DNA from 4 places in the Variovorax restrictus genome. Region 2 is predicted to be linked to each of the others. Evidence: predicted binding sites of a transcription regulator. Region 2 holds the regulator's gene; each other region holds the start of a gene.

Region 1 (3,874 bases), on a different contig from region 2:
CCCTGCCCTTCGGAACGCCCACGACACGATGAAATCCGGACTGAGCTTCCTGATCGCCGCCCTGCGCAGCGAGATCGACGAACTCGATCAGCTGTCGCGAACCAGCGCGCTGGTCGGCACCATCGGCCGGCTGGTGCACGCACTGCAGCGCGAACGCGGCATCTCCAATGTGCTGTTGGCCTCCGGTGGCCAGCGCTTCGCCGCCGAGCGGAGCGCGCAGATCGCCGAATGCACCAGCCTCGAGCAGGCGGTGCGCGAATGCTTCGACGCGCTCGAAGCCGACCCGCGCCGCCTGGGCAACAGCGCCCGGCTGTTCAGCCGCATCGCGTGGGTGGTGCCGGGCCTGGACGCCCTGCCGGCCCTGCGCCAGCGCGTGGGCGCGCTGCAGATGCCAGCCACGGAAGCAACCGCCGCCTTCGTCAAGGTGATCGCCGGCCTGCTCGCGGTGGTGTTCGAGGCCGCCGACGGCGCCTCCGACCCCGAGATTTCGCGGCTGCTGGTGGCGATGTTCAATTTCATGCAGGGCAAGGAACTCGCCGGGCAGGAGCGTGCCTGCGGCGCCGCCGCCTTCGCGTCCGGCCGCAACGAGTCGGCACGGCAGCAGCAATGGCTGCACCTGATCGAATCGCAGGAGCGCTGCTTCCAGGTCTTCTCGGAGTTCTCCGGCCCCGAACCGGAGGCGCAGTGGCTGGCCCACCTGCCGCCGGCCCAGACCGCCGAGCTGGAGCGCCTGCGCCGCATCGCCTGCGCCGCGCCCACCGGCGTGGCGCTCGACCCCAACCTGAGCCCGGTGTGGTTCGACTGCTGCACGCGCCGCATCGACGCCATGCAGACCGTCGAGGAACGTCTGGCCGCGGACCTGCACCATCTGTGCGTCGCCAAGATCGGCCATGCCCGGGGCGAGCTGGCGAACCACGAGACGCTGCTCGCGCAGATGGCGCACCAACCGGCGACGGCGTCGTCGGCCTTCTTCGACCAGCCCGATGCCCCGCCCGTGGCCCCGGCGGCGAGCGGCGCGCCAGCCTACGGGCGCCAGTTGGAGCGATCCATCCTCGACCTGGTGCAGGACCAGGCGCAACGGCTGCAGGCCATGGGCGACGAACTCGACACCGTGCGTGCGTCGCTCAACGAGCGCAAGCTGGTCGAGCGCGCCAAGGGCCTGCTGATGGCGCACCGCCGTCTGAGCGAGGCCGAGGCGCACAAGATGCTGCGCCAGACCGCGATGAACCAGAACCGGCGGTTGATCGACGTGGCCGAATCAGTGCTCTCGATGGCGGAATACCTGCCCGTGGACGGGAAACCCTGAGCGCGATTGGTGCGTTGCACAACAAGCGTGCCGCACCCTGAAGGACGATCGAACCGTCGTTCTCCCCTGGCCGTTCCTCATCTGGCCGCTACAACTTCAATAGCGCGACGACCTTTCACCCTGCTGGCACAACGCTTGCATGTGAAGCTGCATAGACCGACGTAGGTCTGCAGGCAGGTGGCATCCAACGCAGGGTGTCGCCCACCGAACCGGACAAAGGCGTCCGTATCCGTCGAAGCTCGCTCATCAGCAGCTTCGACGCGATGCGGACGCCTTTTTTGTTTTTGTCTTTCGCTTTGTCCTTTTCTTCCGGAGTTCGCCCCATGACCGATCTGCTGAAAACGAAGTTGAGTCGCCGCCGCGTGCTGCAGGTGGCTGCTGTCGGTGCTGCCGGCATCGACCCTGCGCTGCGCGCCCTTGCCTACGCCCAGGGCTCCGACAAGCCCGAGAAGGAGGAGGTCAAGATCGGCTTCATCCCGCTGACCGACTGCGCCAGCGTGGTGATGGCCTCGGTGCTGGGCATCGACAAGAAGTACGGCGTGAAGATCGTGCCCAGCAAGGAAGCCAGCTGGGCCGGTGTGCGCGACAAGCTGGTCAACGGCGACCTCGACATGGCCCACGTGCTGTACGGCCTGGTCTACGGCGTGCACCTCGGCGTGGGCAGCACCAAGAAGGACATGGCCGTGCTCATGACCCTGAACAACAACGGCCAGGCGATCACGCTGTCGAAGAAGCTGGCCGACAAGGGTGCGGTCGACGCGGCCTCGCTCGCCAAGCTGATCGCCAAGGAAAAGGGCGAGTACACCTTCGCGCAGACCTTCCCGACCGGCACGCACGCGATGTGGCTGTACTACTGGCTCGCCTCGGCCGGCATCGACCCGTTCAAGGACGTGAAGAACATCGTGGTGCCGCCGCCCCAGATGGTGGCGAACATGCGCATCGGCAACATGGACGGCTACTGCGTGGGCGAGCCCTGGGGCCAGCGCGCCATCATGGACGGCATCGGGGTGACCGCCATCACCACGCAGGACATCTGGAAGGACCACCCCGAGAAAGTGCTCGGCACCACGGCCGACTTCGTCAAGAAGTACCCGAACACCGCGCGTGCCGTGACCGCCGCGATTCTGGAAGCCGGCAAATGGATCGACACCGGCCTGCAGAACAAGAACAAGATGGCCGAGACGATCGCCGACAAGAGCTACGTCAACACCAGCGTGGACGCCATCAACCAGCGCATCCTGGGCCGCTATGTCAACGGCATGGGCAAAAGCTGGGACGACCCGAACTTCATGAAGTTCTACAACGACGGCGCGGTCAACTTCCCGTACCTGTCGGATGGCATGTGGTTCCTCACGCAGCACAAGCGCTGGGGGCTGCTGAAGGCGCACCCGGACTACCTCAAGGTCGCGACCGAAATCAACCGCATCGACATCTACAAGCAGGCCGCGACGGCCACCAAGACACCTGTGCCCGCGTCACCGATGCGCACCAGCAAGCTGATGGACGGCATGGTGTGGGACGGCAAGGACCCCGCCAAGTACGCCGATTCGTTCAAGGTCAAGGCCTGAGGAGAACACCATGGTGAGCGCCGTTTTTCATTCTCCGCTGGAGGCCAATGTGCCTCTCTCCACACCGGCCACCGCATCGGCCGCGACGCCTGCCAAGGCTGCCGCCGTTGCGGCGCTTGCGCCGGTGCAGGCCGCGCCGCGCAAGCCGATCGACCTGCGCGCCTTCTGGATGCGCGTGCTGCCGCCGCTGGCCGGCTTCGGTCTGCTGCTGCTGGTCTGGGAGCTGATCGCGATGAACAGCACCACCGGCTTCCCCTCGCCGCTGGTCACGGGCAAGCAGGCGCTGACGGTGTTCGCCGATCCGTTCTACAGCAAGGGGCCGAACGACCAGGGCGTGGGCTGGAACGTGCTGTCGTCGCTGCAGCGCGTGGCACTGGGCTTCGGCCTGGCGGCGCTGGTGGGCATCCCGGCGGGCTTCGCCATCGGGCGCTTCGAGTTCCTCTCGCGCATGTTCAACCCGCTCATCAGCCTGCTGCGTCCAGTGTCGCCGCTGGCCTGGCTGCCGATCGGCCTGCTGGTCTTCAAGGGCGCCAATCCGGCGGCCATCTGGACCATCTTCATCTGCTCCATCTGGCCGATGGTCATCAACACGGCGGTCGGTGTGCAGCGCGTGCCGAGCGACTACATGAACGTGGCGAAGGTGCTGAACCTGAGCGAATGGAAGATCCTCACCAAGATCCTGTTCCCCGCCGTGCTGCCCTACATGCTGACCGGCGTGCGCCTGGCCGTGGGCACCGCCTGGCTGGTGATCGTCGCCGCCGAGATGCTCACCGGCGGCGTGGGTATCGGCTTCTGGGTGTGGGACGAGTGGAACAACCTCAACGTCGCCAACATCATCATCGCGATCTTCGTTATCGGCGTGGTCGGCCTGGTGCTCGAATTCGCGCTCATCAAGATCGCCACCGCGTTCACGTTCGAAGAGGTGAAGTCATGAATGAAGACAAGTTCATCGAGATCAGCGATGTCGAACAGACCTTCAAGACGCCCAAGGGCAGCTTCC
Region 2 (3,874 bases):
CCAGTGGCTGGCCAGCTGGCTGAAGAACTCGCCGCCGTCTTCGGTGGCCGCCTGCTCGCGGGCACCGATGCGCGCCACGCCGCCGACCTCGATCCGCTCGCCATAGGGCGGGTTCAGCACGATCACGCCGCCGTGTGCCGCGCCTTCGGGCGGCATGCGCTGCAGCGCGTCGCCGCCGCGGAATTCGATGGCCGCGGCGACCCCGGCGCGTTCGGCGTTGCGCTCGGCGAAGTCGACCATGCGGTGCGACACGTCGCTGCCGAAGATGGCCGGCGCGGTACGGGCCGGCGCGTCCGCCGCCTCGTTCTGGATCGACTCCCACACGTGCGGCTGGAAGGGCAGCAGCTTCTCGAAGCCGAAGCGGCGCAGCGCACCGGCCGGGATGCCCAGGCCGATCTGCGCCGCCTCGATGGCGATGGTGCCGCTGCCGCAGCAGGGGTCGTACAGCGGCGCATCGGACACGGCGCCGGTCTCCGGGTTCCACCAGCCGCTGGCGGCCAGCATGGCCGCAGCCAGGGTTTCCTTCAGCGGCGCGTCGCCGGTGTCCTGGCGCCAGCCGCGCTTGAAGAGCGGCTCGCCCGAGGTGTCGATGTAGAGCGTGCAGGTGTCGGTGGTGAGGTGCGCGAACACGCGCACGTCGGGCCACTGCGTCTCGATGCTCGGCCGCACGCCGCCGGCCTTGGCGCGGAAACGGTCGGCGATGGCGTCCTTGATGCGCAGCGTGGCGAAGTTCAGGCTCTGCAGCGGGCTGTGCTGCGCCGTGGTCTCGATCTTGAAGGTCTGCTTCGGCGTGAACCAGATCTCCCACGCCACGCCGCTGGCGATGGCGTAGAGGTCGTTCTCGCTGCGGTACGGCGCGTGCGCCAGTTCGATCAGCACGCGCTGCGCGAGGCGGCTGTACAGGTTGAGCTTCATGGCGTCGCGCCACGAACCGCGCACGAAGACGCCGCCACGCGAGGCCATCAGGTCGTCGCCGGCCAGGCCGGTGAGGCCGTGCACTTCTTGCGCAAGAAAGTCCTCGACGCCGGCGGCGCAAGGCAGGAAAAGATGGAGCTGGTTCATGAACGGACTTGCTTACAGCGCCTTGCGCAGATTGGCCGGCGCGATGCGCAGCGCCTCGCGGTACTTGGCCACGGTGCGCCGGGCGCATTCGATGCCCTGCTCTTTCAGCATCTCGGAGATCTGGCTGTCCGACAGCGGCTTCTTGATGCTCTCGGAGCCGACGAACTGCTTGATGAGCGCGCGCACCGCAGTGCTGGACGCGTTGCCGCCGGTCTCGGTGCCCAGCGCGGAGCCGAAGAAGTACTTCAGCTCGACCGTGCCATAGGGCGTCGACATGTACTTCGCCGTGGTCACGCGGCTGATGGTGGATTCGTGCAGCCCGAGTTCGTCGGCGATCTCGCGCAGCACCAGCGGCCGCATGGCCAGCTCGCCGTGCACGAAGAAGCTCTTCTGCCGGTCGACGATGGCATTGCTCACGCGCAGGATGGTGTCGAAGCGCTGCTGGATGTTCTTGATGAACCAGCGCGCCTCCTGCAGACGCTGCGACAGCGCCTGGCTGCCCTCGCCCTTGTGCTGCTTGAGCGCGCCGGCGTAGATGTCGTGCACCCGCAGGCGCGGCATCACGTCGGGATTGAGCATCACGCGGAACTTGATGTTGGTGCCAGTGCCGATGCGCGTGACGATCACGTCGGGGATCACGACGTTGCGCTCCACGTCGACGAAGCGCCGACCCGGCTTGGGCTCGAGCGTGGCGATCAATTGCAGCGCGCTGCGCACCTCTTCCTCGTTGCTGCGGGTGAGCGTGGCCAGGCGCTTGAAGTCGCGCCGCGCGAGCAGCTCCATCGGCTGCTTGCAGATCGCGATGGCGGTCTTGCGAATCTGCGCCTCTTCGGCACTTTCGTTCGCACGGGCCAGCGCCTTCAGCTGGATGGCCAGGCATTCGCCGAGGTCGCGCGCGCCCACGCCGACCGGCTCCAGGCTCTGCAGCAGGCCGAGCGCCACCTGGAAGTGGTGCACCAGGCCGTCGAACTCGTCGTTGTCGTCGCCGGCCAGGCCCGAGGCCAGGGCGGGCAGCGACTCTTCGAGGTAGCCGTCGTCGTTGAGCGACTCGATCAGGAAGCGCAGCGCGGCCTGGTCGCTCTCGTTCAGGCGCAGGCTCAGCGCCTGGCGGTGCAGATGCGACTGCAGCGATTCCTGGCTGCGCGCCAGCTCGGTGGCGTCGGCGCGATCGTCGTCGCCCAGGTTGTTGGCGCGCGGAGGCGCGTCGCCGCCCCATTCGCTGTCGTCGGGCGCCATGTCGACGGTGCCGTCGCCTTCCCAGTCGGGCGTGGCTTCGGTCGCGTCGACCGCCGGGGTGTCGGCCTCGGTCGTGCTGGTGGTGCTGTCGCTGGTGGCGGCGGGCCCGGGCGAAAAGTCGTCGTCACGCGGTGGCGGTGCATCGGCGGCGTCGACGCCGAACTCCTCACGGGCGGCCTCTTCGGCGGTGCGCTCGAGAAACGGGTTCTCGTCGAGCATCTGCTCCACTTCCTGGCTCAGTTCGAGCGTGGACAGTTGCAGCAGCCGGATCGACTGCTGCAACTGGGGCGTGAGCGCGAGATGCTGCGAAACGCGCAGCGACAGGCCCTGCTTCATGGAGAGTTCCGTCCTCCCCTTACATGCGGAAGTGTTCGCCCAGGTACACGCGGCGTACCTCGGCGTTGTCGACGATCTCCGAAGGCGTGCCTTGTGCCAGCACTTGCCCGTCGCTGATGATGAACGCGTGATCGCAGATGCCCAGCGTCTCACGCACGTTGTGGTCGGTGATGAGCACGCCGATGCCGCGGCTCTTGAGGAAGCTGACGATGCGCTGGATCTCGATCACGGCGATCGGGTCGATGCCGGCGAAGGGCTCGTCCAGCAGGATGAAGCGCGGCTGCGTGGCCAGGGCGCGGGCGATCTCGACGCGGCGGCGTTCGCCGCCCGACAGCGCCAGCGCCGGCGAATCGCGCAGGTGCTCGACGCGCAGGTCCGACAGCAGCTCGTTCAGGCGATCGTCGGTGCGCTTCTTCGACAGCGGCACCATGCGGCCCTTGTCATCGGGCTCGCGCTGGAGCTCGAGCACCGCGCGCACGTTCTCTTGCACGCTCAGCTTGCGGAAGATCGAGGCCTCCTGCGGCAGGTAGCTCAGGCCCATGCGGGCGCGGCGGTGGATCGGCATGTGCGCGATCGGCTCGCCGTCGATGCTGATCTCGCCGGCGTCGGCCCGCACCAGGCCCACGATCATGTAGAACGAGGTCGTCTTGCCGGCGCCATTGGGCCCGAGCAGACCGACGACTTCGCCCTTCTGCACGTCGAGCGAGACGTTCTTGACGACTTGTCGGCTGCCGTAGCGCTTCTGCAGACCGCGCACCTGGAGCCGGCTGCCTTCGACCGCACCGGCACCGGCCGGGACGGCCTGCTTCGCCATGTCCACGCGGTCGTTCACGGGCGCGCTTCTCCGCCGAGCGTGGTGCTCGGGCGCAGGCCGCGGCCGGGTGCCGGCGCGGCGGGTGCACTCGGCTGGGCGGCATCCGCACCGGCTGACTTGGGCGTCAGGATGGCGCGCACACGGCTGCCCTTGTCGCCGGTCGCCACGCTGGCGCCCGGCGGCAGCGGCGCGCCATTCACGGTGAAGGTGTCGTTGCTCTGGTCGTAGACGATCAGGGCACCCGTTGTCTCGTCGTTGACCTTGGCGCCGATCAGCCGCCGCATGATGGCGCGGCGGATGAACTTGACGTTGTCAGCGCGGCTGTCGTACTCGATCACCTCCGACTCGCCCTCGGTCCATTCGTCGACGCCGGAGTCGCGCTTCTGCTTGTAGTAGGCCAGCTTGCCGGGCGCGGCGGTGACCACG
Region 3 (3,874 bases), on a different contig from region 2:
TCGGGCTGATAGACGCCGCGGCCGATCAGCCCGTGCGTGCCTTGGCGGTCGAGAATGGCGAGGTCGACCTGAGGTGCCACGCCGCTTGCCGCTACGCGCGCAATGTCGACCAAGCCCGTGGCCGGGTCGACCACCGCAGCGCGCTGTGCCGCCAGTGCGCCGGGCAGCACATGCCGCCATTCGTCCTGCAGCGCAGGTGCCGCGGCCAGCGCCTGGCCGCCGAGTCCGCAGAAATCGATGACGGCGCTGTCGCCGATGGCGCCCAGCGCCTCGCTGTCGGCATGGCCGGGCAGGCGCGTGCCCATCGGCGGCGTGGCCGGGCGCCGGTGCCAGCGGCTGTCGCCCTGCATGCGCAGCCCGAAATCGATGCCATTGCCGCCAACGGCAGCCAGCCCGTGCGTGGCGCGGCGCAGCCGCCAGCACGCCGCTGCCATCAGGATGGTCAGCACGAAGCCGGGGTTGGCCTGCAGTGCGGCTCGGTCGTCGGCGGCAAGGTCGGCAACGGCTTCGACCAGCGCCGCGTTGGCCGCTCCGGTGCGCGCGTGGCATTCGTCGCCCTGCTTGAGTGCCTGCACGACGATCGATGACAGCGCGACAGGCTGCGCCCGCAGCAGCGGTGCGAGCCGCTGCAGGCCGAAATCGACGATCGCGGCAAGACGCGAGCGCGCCTCCGGCGCTTGCGTGCCGAAGCGAAGGGCCGGCGGCGGCCCCTCGACCAGCGGCGCCCATGCGACGTGGCTCGCATCGCCGACCACGGCCATCGGCATCGAGGCCGAAACGACCTGCGCCAGCGGCGTGACCACGCCGTGGTCTTGCGCAGGACGAAGCTCAACCGCGCCGGTCGACAGCATGGCGCGCGCATGCGCCTCGTCGGCGGCCACCCCTTCGAACAACAGCGCCTGCACGCAGGCGTTGTGAACGGCACGTGGAACCTCGCCTTCGAACGGCGGACCGGCGTGCAACAGCACCGTCGGGCCCAGGTCGGGCAACGCGTCGCGCCGCAACACCACGTCCCGCAGGCTGGCACCTTCGAAGGGTCGCGCCCAGGATGCGGCATCGACCGCCTGCGGCGACCCAGGTAATGAGGAAGTCACAGCCGGCACTCCGTCAGGCCGCTTGCGCCACGGGCAGGATCGATGCGACAGCATCGAAGCGCTCGCCTGCGCGCAGGCAGAAGGCGGGCGTGAGCAGGCGGTCGGTCGTGACGGCTGTGCCTTCGTTGTCGTGCAAGGTCCAGCGGCCGCGCTGGTCGTTCAGCACGCTCACGTCGGCCTCGCCGCCGACCCGCAGGCTGCCGAGCGTGTCTTCCATGCCGATCATGCGGGCCGCATTCACCGTGACCATCGGCACCACCTGCTCGATCGTCAGCCCCAGTGCCAGCATGCTCGTCATCGCCGACACCAAGCTGAATCGGATGCGCCCCTTGAACATGTGGTCTTCCTCGTCCGGGTGCGAGTCCGGTGTGCCGGGCGGCGCCGGCACCGTGGTGTTGTAGCCGTGCATGTCGGCACCGAGGGTGTCGGGCATCACGCCGTAATCCAGCACGATGCGCGCCGTGCGGTAGCTGAAGTGCGAACCATGGCCCACGTCGATCTTCAAGCCGCGCGCGACCGCTTCCTTCACCAGCGGATGGAGCTTCCCGTCGAGTTCGACGAACCCGCCCGGGTGCCGGCTGAAAGGATGCGCCAGCACATCGCCCGGCTTGAGCATGTCGACGACCTGGTTGAAGATCGAGTCGGGGTCGACGGCCAGCCCGCCCTCCTCCGGCTTCGGCCAGAGCTGACCGAAATGGATGTAGACGGGCAGCTCCGCCTCGCGGCCCATGCGGGCGGCCAGCCGCATCACGTCGACACCCCAGCGCGCGAAGCCGCCGATCTCGGCATGCGCCTTCAGCCCGCGGACCAGATCGCGGTTGCTGCGTGCGGCCTTCACCGCCGCGTCGACGTCAAGACAGTCCGGGCGGTACAGCTCGGGGTAATAGTGGCCCTCGAGCCCGCCCACCAGGTAGCAGGACATGAAAGCCACCACGCGCGACTTGGCAGTGGCCACGACGTAGTCGCGAAACCCCGGCAAGGTGATCGAACTCGGCCCGCCCTGGTCGACCAGAGTGGTCACGCCGGAATGCACGCCGCACAGGTCGGCGTTCATCCCGAAGCGACCGGTCACGCCCTGGTAGACGTGTGCGTGGGTGTCGATCAGCCCCGGGAGCACGAGTTGCCCACGACAGTCGACCATCTCGGTATCGGCCGGTGCACTGGCCGACAGGTCCGGTCCGACCGCCGCAATGCGCGTGCCCGCCACCAGCACATCCATGATGCCGTTGCGCTGGTTGGCGGGATCGATCACGCAGCCGCCTTTGAGCAGAATGTTCGTCATTTCCTTGGTCGTTCCGAATGGGTTCTGTTGAGTGAGATAGGTGGCATGCCGCATGTTTCGTGCCACCCCCTTGACCGGACCGTCCGGCAGCAGATGCGCGGCATGCCCGCTAAACTGGCGCGCAGCCCCACCCTTCCGCGGGGCCGGGATGCGGCCCCTGCCGCGCAACGCTGCGCACGTGTTCAGATGACCGAGAAAACCAAGAGCAAGACCATCCAGGTGGAACTCCAGGCCGCACAGGAACGCTCGATGCTGTTCGCACGCCCGGGCTTCCTGATCCGCCGGCTGCATCAGATCCACAGCGGCCTCTTCACCGAAGAAACCAAGGCTTTCAACATCACACCTGTGCAGTACAGCCTGCTGACTGCACTTGCGGAGCATGGCGAGATGGACCAGAACACCCTGGCCATGGAGATCGGCCTCGAGCGCACCACCGTCGCCGAGGTGCTGCCCCGCCTGGAAAGCCGTGAGTTCATCGAGCGCAACCAGTCGGCGCAGGACAAGCGCGTGAAGCTGGTCAAACTCAGTCGCGCAGGCAAGGCGATGGTTCGCCGCATGGAAGCCGCAGCCCAGCGCGCCCACGACCGGACCATCGAACACCTGCCTGCGGCGGAGCGGCAGCTGTTCATGCTGCAGCTGATCCGGCTGGTGGAAGCGAACAACCACAAGAGCGTGGCGCCCCTGCGGCTGCGCTGAGCCTGGCCAGGGGATGGGGGCGCGGCCTCCCCGATTCGTCATCTCTGCCCTACGGAGTTCTTCCTATGAATAGGTGGCATGCCCCATTAATGCGCGGCATGCCACCGATACGGTGCATCACGCACGGCACCAGATCCCCACGGACGCTTGCTCGATCGTAAGTTTCACGCGCAGACCTGCTTGTTGTCCTGGCTATTGACGCAACGCAAGGACAAGACACACCGCAAGCTGCTAGTGGCATGGACGTTGCTTGAAAGCCCACAGGTCCGCGGCATTTCTGCCACGGGTTTCCGTCACCGGAGGTCTCATGGGTCTGGAAGGTTCTGTCGCCATCGTCACGGGCGCTGCCATCGGCATCGGCTTCGCCGCGGCTGAGCGCCTGGCCGAACGTGGCGCGCGGGTCGTCATCGCCGACCGCAGCGGCGCCGAAGAAGCCGCCGCCAGGCTGGCAGCGCGCGACCTCCAGGTGACGGGCGTCGCACTCGACGTCTCGTCACCCGAACAAGTAAGTGCCGCCGTGCAGGCCACCGAATCGCGCCACGGCCGCATCGATGTGCTGGTGAACAACGCCGGCATCTACTCCACCCTCGAACCCAAGGCTTTCGAGCAGCTGACGCCGCAGGAGTGGCGCCAGGTGTTCGACGTCAACGTGATCGGCGTGTTCCTGATGTGCCAGGCGGTGCTGCCGGCCTTCCAGCGCGCCGGGGGTGGCCGCATCGTCAACATCTCTTCGGGCGTCGCCTTCAAGGGCAACCCCTGGATGGCGCACTACGTCGCCAGCAAGGGTGCCGTGATCTCGCTG
Region 4 (3,874 bases), on a different contig from region 2:
GATCTCGACGAAGGCGCGGTCGATCGCGTCTTGCGAGCCGCCGTAGAGCTTGGCCGTCATCAGCAGGAACAGCATCGCGGCCGTGTTGCCGATCTGGTAGAGGCCGATCTTGCCCTTGAACTCGGGGTTGCTCCACAGGTCGCTCCACGACTTCGGCGGCGTCTTCACCAGGTCCTTGCGGTAGCCGATGCCGATGGTCGACACGATGGCGCGCACGCCGTTGTCGCCGGGGTTGCGCAGGAACGGGTACGCGCTGGCGAGGTTCGGCACCTTGGCCGCGGGGATGGCCTCGAAGTAGCCTTCGGCGCGCACCATGCTCGCGATGTTCTCGTTGAGCATGAGGATGCTGTAGGGCGGCTTCTCGATGCCGGCCGCGCGCAGGTTGGCGACGAAGTTCTTGCCCAGGCCCACGTCGAGCGTGGTCTCGACGCCGGCCGTCTTCTGGAACATCGGCATCAGGTCGGAGCGCCAGAACTTCTCCCAGCGACCGCCATAGGTGTTCACGACCAGGTTCTGTGCAGCGGCGGAAATGCCGGGGATGGCCAGCGCCGACATGCCCGCGGCAGCGGCCATGGCCTGCAGGTAGTCGCGGCGGGAGAAGTTTTTCATGGGTGTCCTTGAAGAAGAAAAGAGGAAGAGAAGTGAAGAAGGGCGTCAGGCCGAGGCCTTCGACGTGTCTCGCCGGTAGTCGTAGTTCTTGTTGAGCCGCTCCATCAGGTATTCGCCGTAGGGCACCGGCGGGTAGAGGGGCGGGTGCTCGGCGTCGGTACAGGTTGGCAGGCACTCGATGAGCGCATCCATCGACGGGTCGAGGAAGTAGGGCAGCGAATAGCGGTCGCCGCCCGAGCGGTTGATCACGCGGTGCGGCGTCGACACGAAGCGGCCGTTGGTCCAGCGCGCCAGCATGTCGCCGACGTTCAGCACGTAGGTGTTGGCGATTGGCGGTGCTTCGATCCAGTCGCCGCCGCGCGGGCGCACCTGCAGGCCGCCCGAGTTGTCCTGGGCGAGCAGCGTGATGATCCCGTAGTCGGTGTGCGGCGCCGAGCCCATCTGGTCGTCGTCCTGCGGCGGCTGCGGCGGGTAATGCAGCGCGCGCAGGAAGGTGGTCGGGTGCTCGAAGTGGTGGTCGAGCGATGTGGCCGGCAGGCCGAGGCTGATCGCGATCAGGCGCACGATGTAGCGGCCCAGCACGTCGACCTCGCGCACGTACTGTTTCATGGCGGGCTCGAAGTCGGGCAGCCACGTCGGCCACTGGTTCGGGCCCTGCATCGGCAGCCCGGCGAGCAGGCCGGGGTCGTCCGGCGGCAGCTCGTGCATCAGCATCAGCGACTCGCTCATGTTGGGCTTGGTCACCTTGGCCACGGAGGAGGTGACGATGGTCGAGGTCGCCATGCCCATGTAGCCGCGGTGCGCCGAATTGATGGCGAGCGACTGTTTGCGTTCGAGCGGCGATTCGTGGAACTGCTTCGACGCCGCGAAGGCCGCGGCGCGCGTGGCGGGCGACACCGTGTGGCCGCCGATGTAGGCGAAGCCGAGGGTGCTCAGTGCGTCGTGCAGTGCGGCGGCGCTGGCCTGCGCCGCGGCACTGTGCGGGTCGACGTTGCCGCCGAGATCGATGAGGGGAATGGACGTCAGCATCGGGTACTTCGTTCGTGGAGCTCGACGGCACGCAACGTCCATGCCAGTTGGACCAAATGGACAAATGCGTTACCGTCGCCCCGCCGCACCAGGCGGGTACGGCTCGTGCAAGCGGATGTGCACGTGGAAGCGCAATGCACAAGAAAGCACCAGGACATGGCAAAGATGACAGGGAGCACCGCGGGGAAGCCCACCACCAAGCCACCGCCCAAGAAAGTCGCCAAATCAGTCGCCAAGCCGTCGCAGCGGGTGCTGGCCAAGCGGGCACCGGCCCCGCGCGGGCCGGCCGCGATCAACCGGCGCCTGCGTCAGATCGAGGACAAGCGCAGCGTCATCCTGGCTGCGGCGCTCGGTCTGTTCTCGCGCTACGGGCTGCACGGCACCAGCATCGACCAGGTGGCCGCGCGCGCCGATGTCTCCAAGAGCAACCTGCTCTACTACTTTGCCAACAAGGAAGAGCTGTATGTCTGCGTGCTGCGCGACCTGCTCACCGTGTGGCTCGAGCCGCTGCGCGGCTTCAGCGTGGAACAGGACCCGCGCAAGGCCATCGCCGACTACATCCGCCGCAAGCTGGTGATCTCGCGCGATCGGCCTGATGCATCGAGGCTGTTCTGCCTCGAGATGATCCAGGGCGCACCATTGCTGCGCGACGAACTCGGCCGCGAACTGCGCGACCTGGTCGAACGCAAGTCGGAGGTCATCCGCGCGTGGGTGGCGGCCGGCAAGCTCGGCCCCGTCGACCCGCACCACCTGATCTTCGCGCTGTGGGCCACCACCCAGCACTACGCCGACTTCGGCGTGCAGGTGCAGGCCATCACTGGCCGCACGCTCGACGATCCGGCCTTCTTCGAGCAGACGGTGGAGAACGTGCAGCGCATCGTGCTGCAGGGCATCGCTGCGGACTGACCCCTAATCCGCCGTCGTCACGAGGCCGTGGTAGCGCCGGTCGAAGTAGACCAACCCGTGGGCCGTGTCGCCGAGGGTGATCGCAGCCACCTCGCAGAACAACACGTCGTGCGTGCCCACGGCGGTGCTTCGCACCACGCGGCAATCGAATGACACCGCGGCGCCATCGAGCATCGGCGAGCCGGTGACGCCTTCGTGCCAGCGGCCGGCCGCGAAGCGTTCGTCCATCGGCGTCTTGCCGCCGAACACGCCGGAGAGTTCCTGGTGGCCCGGCGCCAGCACGTTCACGCACAGCACGCCGTTGACCTCGAAGGCCGGGTACACCGAGGCCGTGCGGTTCAGGCAGATGAGCAGCGTGGGGGGCTCGTCGGTCACGCTGCACACGGCCGAGGCCGTGAAGCCCGCGCGCCCGGCCGGGCCGTCGGTGGTGATGATGTTGACGGCCGCGCCCAGGCGCGACATGGCGTTGCGGTAGTCGGCCTTGTGCATGGGGCTGTTCTGGTTCAGGCGAGCGTGCAGGCGTCGGCGAAGTCCAGCCGCGGCAGGCGGCCGAACACCTTCGACGCGTCGCCGTGGCCGAGGTTGACGAGGAAGTTGACGGTCCACGTGGTGCCGCCGAAGAAGGCGTCGTTGACCTTGGCCTTGTCGAAGCCCGACATCGGGCCGGCGTCCAGCCCCAGCGAGCGGGCGGCGAGCATCAGGTAGGCGGCCTGCAGCGTGCCGTTGCGGAAGGCGGTTTCGTGCGCCAGCTCGGGGGTGCTGGCCACCCACGGGCGTGCGTCGGCATGCGGGAAGAGCGTCGGCAGCTTGTCGTAGAAGGCCGTGTCCCAGGCCACGATCACCGTGACCGGCGCCGTCATCGTCTTGTCGACGTTGCTGGGCGACAGGGCCGGCTTCAGGCGTTCCTTGCCTTCGGGCGTGCGCACGAAGACGAAGCGGGCCGGCGAGCAGTTGACCGAGGTCGGGCCCATGCGGGCGAGGTCGTAGACCTGCTGGAGCAGGTCGTCGCTCACCGGCTGCGGCAGCCAGCCGTTCTGGCTGCGGGCTTCGGTGAACAGGGTCGCGAGGGCGGCGGTGTCGAGTGCTTGGGTCATGGAGCGATCAGTGAGCGCCGGTCTTGGCGAGGAAGGCGAGCAGGGTGGCGTTGAAGGTGTCCGCGTCCGTCACGCTGTGGGCGTGTCCGCCATGCGGTACGCGGTCGAGTATCGCGTGGGGCAGGGCGTCGGCCAGGCGCTGCGACATCGTCCAGGGCACGAGCACGTCGTCCATCGCTGCGGCGACCAGCGTCGGCACGGCGATGCTGGCCAGGCGTGCATCGACATCGAAGGCG

What was found. The regulator sigma-54, encoded in region 2, starts transcription at its own class of promoters, with help from an activator protein. The targets are predictions, from matches to a motif close to TGGCANGNAANCTGCTTT.
Region 1: ACSFA0_RS13840 (CmpA/NrtA family ABC transporter substrate-binding protein) is a predicted target of sigma-54. The motif match lies at 1,431-1,448, and genes of this name have one in related genera.
Region 3: ACSFA0_RS10785 (amidohydrolase/deacetylase family metallohydrolase) is a predicted target of sigma-54. The motif match lies at 2,424-2,441, and genes of this name have one in related genera.
Region 4: ACSFA0_RS01170 (isopenicillin N synthase family dioxygenase) is a predicted target of sigma-54. The motif match lies at 1,667-1,684, and genes of this name have one in related genera.

Annotation. Positions count from the first base shown of each region.
Region 1 covers NZ_JBPJZH010000001.1:2,930,167-2,934,040, forward strand. Annotated here, with positions in the region: gene ACSFA0_RS13835 (nitrate- and nitrite sensing domain-containing protein) at 29-1,306, shown strand; gene ACSFA0_RS13840 (CmpA/NrtA family ABC transporter substrate-binding protein) at 1,630-2,874, shown strand; gene ntrB (nitrate ABC transporter permease) at 2,885-3,808, shown strand; gene ACSFA0_RS13850 (ABC transporter ATP-binding protein) at 3,805-3,874, shown strand, end outside.
Region 2 covers NZ_JBPJZH010000004.1:11,916-15,789, forward strand. Annotated here, with positions in the region: gene ACSFA0_RS21030 (THUMP domain-containing class I SAM-dependent RNA methyltransferase) at 1-1,062, opposite strand, end outside; gene ACSFA0_RS21035 (RNA polymerase factor sigma-54) at 1,075-2,634, opposite strand; gene lptB (LPS export ABC transporter ATP-binding protein) at 2,654-3,448, opposite strand; gene lptA (lipopolysaccharide transport periplasmic protein LptA) at 3,463-3,874, opposite strand, start outside.
Region 3 covers NZ_JBPJZH010000001.1:2,280,252-2,284,125, reverse strand. Annotated here, with positions in the region: gene ACSFA0_RS10790 (oxamate carbamoyltransferase subunit AllG family protein) at 1-1,094, opposite strand, end outside; gene ACSFA0_RS10785 (amidohydrolase/deacetylase family metallohydrolase) at 1,108-2,376, opposite strand; gene ACSFA0_RS10780 (MarR family winged helix-turn-helix transcriptional regulator) at 2,563-3,072, shown strand; gene ACSFA0_RS10775 (SDR family NAD(P)-dependent oxidoreductase) at 3,380-3,874, shown strand, end outside.
Region 4 covers NZ_JBPJZH010000001.1:237,226-241,099, reverse strand. Annotated here, with positions in the region: gene ACSFA0_RS01175 (ABC transporter substrate-binding protein) at 1-609, opposite strand, end outside; gene ACSFA0_RS01170 (isopenicillin N synthase family dioxygenase) at 655-1,638, opposite strand; gene rutR (HTH-type transcriptional regulator RutR) at 1,795-2,544, shown strand; gene rutF (NADH-dependent FMN reductase RutF) at 2,548-3,033, opposite strand; gene ACSFA0_RS01155 (malonic semialdehyde reductase) at 3,048-3,638, opposite strand; gene rutD (pyrimidine utilization protein D) at 3,646-3,874, opposite strand, start outside.